DNA from 2 places in the Stenotrophomonas sp. YJH_SMC_21 genome. Region 1 is predicted to be linked to the other one. Evidence: riboswitches for the same ligand, from Rfam matches in the RefSeq annotation. Region 1 holds a riboswitch; the other holds the start of a gene.
What was found. Region 1 has a riboswitch for glycine ahead of gcvP (aminomethyl-transferring glycine dehydrogenase). Riboswitches for the same ligand answer to the same signal wherever they lie in the genome.

Region 1 (3,404 bases):
CGACAGCGCACACAGGCCGAAACCAATGGACACCTGGCGGGTGGGCGTGGTGTGCCCGGCCATGCGCCCGGACAGGAACGAGCCGGTGGTCATGCCGCCGATGGTGGGGATGAACAGCCAGGCAAAACCACCCTCGCCCAGATGCAGGTGCTGCATCACGAACACCGGCGCCGAGGAGATGTACAGGAAAATGCCGCCGAAACCGATGCTGCCGGCCAGCGCCAGGCGCAGGAACCGCGGGTTGAAACCGATGCGCACGTAATCACGCAGCAGCACGCGCGGTGACAACGGCACCCGTGCCTCCACCGGATGGGTTTCCGGCAGGTAGCGTGCGGTGGCCGCCAGCAGGAGCAGCGCAAACATCACCAGGAACCAGAAAATCAGTGGCCAGCCGGCGCCACTGAGCAGGATCCAGCCGCCGATGATCGGTGCGATGGCCGGAGCGATGCCGAACAGCATCGATACCTGGCTCATCAGGCGCTGCGCGTCGTGTCCGTGGTACAGGTCGCGGATCACCGCGCGGCCGACGATCATGCCGACGCCCGCTGACAGGCCCTGCAGCGCGCGGAACGCCAGCAGCGTGGTCAGGTCGGTGGACAGCGCGCAGCCGACCGAAGCGCCGACGAACACCACCAGGCCACCGAGAATCACCCGCTTGCGGCCCCAGGCGTCGGACAGCGGGCCGTGCGCAAGGCTCATCAGGCCGTAGAACAGCAGGTACACGCTGATGGTCTGCTGCACCGCCACCTCGTCCACAGCCAGGCGCTGGGCCAGCTGCGGGAACGCCGGGAAGATGGTGTCGATCGAGAACGGACCGAACATGGCCAGGCCGGCGAGCAGCAGGGCCATGCGGCGGGTGGAGGGAGCAACAGCGGCGGTCATGGGAAAGGCGTCCGGCAGGGCCATGCGCGGCACGCACGGCGGGCGCCGGTCCCCTGCAGCAGGGACGGCGCCAGATGAATTCGGGTATCCGCCCATCATAGGTGGGGATTGCGCCTGATGCCATGCAGCAGTGCACAAAACGCACGGACGGGCCATCGGCCATTCAGGCGCGGCCTCCAGGACCGAAGGCGGCCGCCGCGCCCGCAACGGGCTATAATCGGCGGGCAACACGGTGGGAGAAGCGGAATACCGCTGCCGAAGGCGCAACGCCCGTAATCGCTCAGGCCCGATACCACCCGTAACACAACTCTGGAGAGACCGGTTCGATCCGGCGCCGAAGGGGCACGAAGCTGCGGTCCGCCGCGCTTTTAAACTCTCAGGCAAAAGGACAGAGGGGCGCCCCGCAGACCGCCGACCGGCGGCTTGTGCCCGTGCGTGTGCCCTTTCCTGACGGATCCTTCGCCATGTCCCAGAACACCCCTTCCCTGCGTGAGCTCGAGCACCACAACGCGTTCGTCGAGCGCCACATCGGCCCCAACGACGCCGAGATCGCGCAGATGCTCGACGTCGTCGGCCACGCGTCGCTGGATGCGATGACCGACGCCATCGTGCCGGCCAAGATCAAGTCGCCGGCACCGCTGGCACTGCCGGAGTCGATGACCGAAGTGCAGGCACTGGCGAAGATCCGTGCGATCGCCGACAAGAACACCGTGCTGCGCAGCTTCATCGGCCAGGGTTACTACGGTACCCACACGCCGAACGTGATCCTGCGCAACATCCTGGAAAACCCGGCGTGGTACACCGCCTACACCCCGTACCAGGCGGAAATCTCGCAGGGCCGCATGGAAGCGCTGATCAACTTCCAGACCCTGTGCGCCGACCTGACCGGCATGGAAATCGCCAACGCCTCGCTGCTGGACGAAGCCACCGCCGCCGCCGAAGCGATGACCCTGGCCAAGCGTTCGGCCAAGTCGAAGTCGGACACCTTCTTCGTGCACGACGCCGTGCACCCGCAGACCCTGGAACTGCTGCGTACCCGCGCCGAGCCCATGGGCATCGTGCTGCGCGTCGGCACCCCGGCCGAAGCGCTGGAAGCAGAAGCCTTCGGCCTGCTGCTGCAGTATCCGGACACCTTCGGCCAGGTCGGCGACTACAAGGCGCTGGTCGATGCCGTGCACGCACGCGGCGGCCTGGTGGCCGTGGCCACCGACCTGCTGGCCCTGACCCTGCTGGCTGCCCCGGGCGAATGGGGCGCGGACATCGTGGTCGGCAACAGCCAGCGTTTCGGCGTGCCGTTCGGCTTCGGTGGCCCGCACGCCGCCTTCATGGCCTGCCGTGACGCCTACAAGCGCTCGATGCCAGGCCGCCTGATCGGCGTTTCGATCGATGCCCAGGGCAACCCGGCCTACCGCCTGACCCTGCAGACCCGCGAACAGCACATCCGCCGCGAGAAGGCCACCTCCAACATCTGTACCGCGCAGGTGCTGCTGGCGGTGATGGCCTCGATGTACGCCGTTTACCACGGCCCGGAAGGCCTGACCCGCATTGCCCGCCGCACCCATCGACTGGCCTCGATCCTGGCCGCAGCGCTGCGCAATGCCGGCGTGCAGGTCGGTGGCGACTTCTTCGACACCCTGCACGTCACCGGCGTGCATGCCGATGAAATCCATGCCAAGGCACGCGCCGCCGGTTACAACCTGCGCGCGATCGACAGCGACTCGGTCGGCATCAGTCTGGACGAGACCACCACCCGCGCCGACATCGTCGCCGTGGCTGCGGTGTTCGGTGCCTCGCTGGACGTCGACGCGCTGGATGCCAGCACCGCCGACGCGCTGCCGGCCGGCCTGCTGCGCCAGTCCGCGTTCCTGACCCACCCGGTGTTCAACACCCACCACAGCGAGCACGAACTGCTGCGTTACCTGCGTTCGCTGGCCGACAAGGACCTGGCGATGGACCGCACGATGATCCCGCTGGGTTCGTGCACCATGAAGCTCAACGCCACCGCCGAGATGATCCCGGTGACCTGGCCGGAGTTCTCGCAGATCCACCCGCTGGTGCCGGCCGACCAGGCGCTGGGCTACAAGGAACTGATCGACACGCTGGAAGCGATGCTGGTCGAATGCACCGGCTACGACGCGGTCAGCCTGCAGCCGAACTCCGGCGCACAGGGCGAGTACGCCGGCCTGCTGGCGATCCGCGCCTACCACCGCTCGCGCGGCGAAGGCCACCGCGACATCTGCCTGATCCCGGATTCGGCGCACGGCACCAACCCGGCCTCGGCGCAGATGTGCGGCATGAAGGTGGTGGTCACCAAGACCGATGCCAACGGCAACGTCGATGTGGAAGACATCCGCCTCAACGCCGAGAAGTACAGCGACCGCCTGGCCGCGATCATGATGACCTACCCGTCCACGCACGGCGTGTTCGAGGAAGAGGTGGTCGAGATCTGCGAGATCATCCACCAGCACGGCGGCCAGGTGTACACCGACGGCGCCAACATGAACGCCCTGGTCGGCGTGGCC
Region 2 (3,404 bases), on a different contig from region 1:
CGGCAATCTGCGCGGCACTCCAGTTGCGGGTAATCCAGATCGTCAGTGCCGTGCTGCTCAGATGCCAGCGCAGCATGTCGTGCCGTGGCTGCCGCCAAAGATGGCGGCGGGCAATCCAGAACGCCTCCCGTTCCACCTCTGGCACCTTCTTCTTCATCGCGTCGTCGTCGAAGAACTGCGCAGCGAAACTCCAGGGATTCATCGGCTGAAATCCTGTTCGTGGTTCACTGCTGCACGCAGCCACACCACTGGGCGCACGGTCTGCTGGCTTCGGCCAACCGCCCACCAGGGCAAGCCCGAGCAGGTACAGCAGGCCAGGCAGCAGTGCGATGCCGGCGGCCAGTACGACGACGGAGACCCATGCCTTACCGGCGGCACGCATCGTGCTCACTTCGCCTTCGGTTTCGGGTACCACAACGCGTTGACGATGACCCAGCGCTGGTCAAAGCGCCCCATGTGGAAGTAATCGACGAACCACGGCGTTTCCAATCGCACCGAGGCGGCATTGCCGGTCACGTCCAGCACCGTGCAGCGGCGGTCCCATTGATCCTTCGGGGTTTTCAGCGCGCCCTGCTTCGTCAGCGCGACCAGTTCTTCCTTCGACATGCGGCGCAGGCCCAGCCGCTCGTCGGGCGTATCGCCGAGGACCGCGCGCTTGGCCAGGTCCGGGTGCAGGGAGCGGGCGACGCGCTGCGGGTCGGCCTCCAGCTGGCCGTCGACGTAGTCATGGCAGGTGGCTTCGATGGCCGCGAGGGTGGCCGGGTCGGCAGCGGGACTGGTTGACGCGGAGAGAGCGAACAACAGGGCGACGGTGGACATCCGGGTCTCCAGCGCTGAGGGCTGGGCGATCATGGCATATGCAAGCCGCATCCACGCATGGCGTGGATCTACGGCATCAGGCCCATTTCGTCGGTGCCCAGCTGCATGTACATGAACGCAGCGGCTTCTTCAGACATGGGCTGCCCCTGCGGGAAGCTGTCCAACCAGGCGGTGATGCGCGCATGGCGCCCCGCCAGCGCATCCATCAATGCCTGCTTTTCCGCGTCAGTGGCGCGCTCCCGCATTTCATTGCGAAGCACGTCATCGCCGATCCCCCACTTTTCCGCGAACGGGATCAGATCGACCAGATCGGGAGGGACCCGGTCACGACGCAGGTGGATCAGTTCGGGTGTCCTCGGGCCATACGCAGCCAGCTCAGCAGCGGTGCCGATCTGCCCATGCTGCAGTGGCGGTGGCGACGGTGCTTGGGTGCAGGCCAGAAGGGCCGCGCAGGCAGTCAACAGCAGTATCCCGCAGTTCTTCATCGGACGGATCCATGTGTCGATGGGTGTGGCGATCATGGCATGACTGGAAGCGCCCATCCACGCATGGCGTGGATCTACTGTAGAGCCGGGTCCATGCTCGGCTTCACCATCAGGCAGCAGCAACAACAGCCGAGCGTGGGCTCGGCTTTACAGAAGCGCAGGATCCGGCGCCTGCAGCCAGGCCAGCTTGCGTTCGCGCGGCTGCTGCTTGAGCTGCCATTCGGCCCGCGAGGCGGCGGCCCGGTCCGGGTACTCGCGCACGGCCAGCACCCGCAGCGGCGGCCGGGCCCGGGTGTAGCGCGCGCCCTTGCCAGCCTGATGGGTGGCGAAACGCGCGTCCACGTCGGTGCTGATGCCGGCGTAATAGCTGCCATCGCGACATTCGAGCAGGTACAGGAACCACGGGCGGAGGGACGGGGCCATGCCCGGATTATGCCGTGCTGCACTGCAGCGGATATACTGGCGCCCGAATGCAGGAGAGAGGCGCCGCGCTGGCGCCCGCCGAAGGCGCAGGCTCCCATGATCGCTCAGGCCGGTGGGCTGGAATCCCACCAACCATGCATTCGACTCGCCGAGCTGGAGAGAGGTCACCGGGCATGCCCGGGACGATCCGCCGAAGGGGCACGCGGCCCATGCCGCTGAACTCTCAGGCAAAAGGACAGCGGGAGCGGCACCGGTCATCGTCATCCCGTCATTGCGCAGGCAGTGGCGGTAGTCGCGCATGGCCGGCCCCACCGCGCCCGGAGCCTGCCCAATGCTGCTGTCCATCATCTACCTGATCGCCATTTCCGCCGAAGCCATGACCGGCGCGCTGTCCGCCGGCCGCCGCCGCATGGACCTGTTCGGCGTGGTCATGATCGCCTGCGTCACCGCCCTCGGTGGTGGTTCACTGCGCGACATCCTGCTCGGTCACTACCCGCTGGGCTGGGTGAAGCATCCCGAGTACCTGGGCTTCACCGTGTGCGCGGCGCTGATCGCCACCTGGGTGGCGCGCTGGATGCACCACTTCCGCCGCACCTTCCTGGTGCTCGATGGCCTGGGCCTGATCGCCTTCACCCTGATCGGCTGCTCGATCGCGCGCGAAGCCGGCCATGCGATGCCGATCGTGCTGATCGCCGGCATGCTGACCGGCGCGTTCGGCGGCGTGCTGCGCGACATCCTCTGCAACGAGGTGCCGCTGATCTTCCAGAAGGAGCTGTACGCGATCATCGCGCTGCTGACCGGCGCGGCCTACCTGTTGCTGCTGCACTGGGGCGTGGCCGACGCCACCGCGATCCTGTGCTGCCTCGGCGGCGGCTTCGCGCTGCGCCTGCTGGCGATCCACTACCGCTGGGAAATGCCGAAGTTCGTGTACCACGACGAAGTGCATTGAGGTTCGCGCGGCGGAATCCGCACCACCCCGGCGATGTACCTGGCGCTGTCGCTCATGCGCAGCGCCAGGCGCATCGCCGGTGCAGATGGGCCGGTCTCCAACTCCGACCGGCCCTGATCGCGGCCGCACCCCCGCAGGCGCTGGCCGCCATCCACACACGTGCCGCACTCAAGCGGCTTCGGACACCTTCACTTCGCGACGGGCGCGCACGGCCGCGGCCAGTCGCTCCAGCACCGTCACGGTGGTGTCCCAGTCGATGCAGCCATCGGTGATGCTCTGCCCGTAGACCAGCGGTTGGCCTTCCACCAGTTCCTGGCGACCACCGACCAGATGGCTCTCGATCATCACACCGACGATGCGCTGTTCACCGTCTTCCAACTGAACGGCGATGTCCTCGATCACCTTCGGCTGGTTGTCCGGGTTCTTCAGGCTGTTGGCATGGCTGGCGTCGATCATCAGGCGCGTCGGCAGCTTGGCCTTGGCCAGCGCCTGGCAGGCCTCGGCGACACTGCCTGCATCGTAGTTCGGCTGCTTGCCGCCGCGCAGGATCACATGGCAGTCCGGGTTGCCGGTGGTCGACACGATGGCGGTGCCACCCTGCTTGGTGACCGACAGGAAGTGATGCGGATTGGACGCCGCACCCACCGCGTCAGCGGCGATCTTCACGTTGCCATCGGTGCCGTTCTTGAAGCCGACCGGGCACGACAGCCCCGAGGCCAGTTCGCGGT

Region 2: another riboswitch for glycine. It lies ahead of AC5P67_RS01800 (trimeric intracellular cation channel family protein); the one in region 1 lies ahead of gcvP (aminomethyl-transferring glycine dehydrogenase).

Annotation. Positions count from the first base shown of each region.
Region 1 is NZ_JCAFSU010000020.1:13,111-16,514, forward strand. It holds gene AC5P67_RS18560 (multidrug effflux MFS transporter) at 1-882, opposite strand, end outside; glycine riboswitch at 1,182-1,284, shown strand; gene gcvP (aminomethyl-transferring glycine dehydrogenase) at 1,347-3,404, shown strand, end outside.
Region 2 is NZ_JCAFSU010000001.1:399,204-402,607, forward strand. It holds gene AC5P67_RS01780 (hypothetical protein) at 1-382, opposite strand, end outside; gene AC5P67_RS01785 (nuclear transport factor 2 family protein) at 388-819, opposite strand; gene AC5P67_RS01790 (hypothetical protein) at 888-1,430, opposite strand; gene AC5P67_RS01795 (GIY-YIG nuclease family protein) at 1,452-1,727, opposite strand; glycine riboswitch at 1,768-1,857, shown strand; glycine riboswitch at 1,871-1,976, shown strand; gene AC5P67_RS01800 (trimeric intracellular cation channel family protein) at 2,059-2,676, shown strand; gene AC5P67_RS01805 (3-deoxy-7-phosphoheptulonate synthase) at 2,845-3,404, opposite strand, start outside.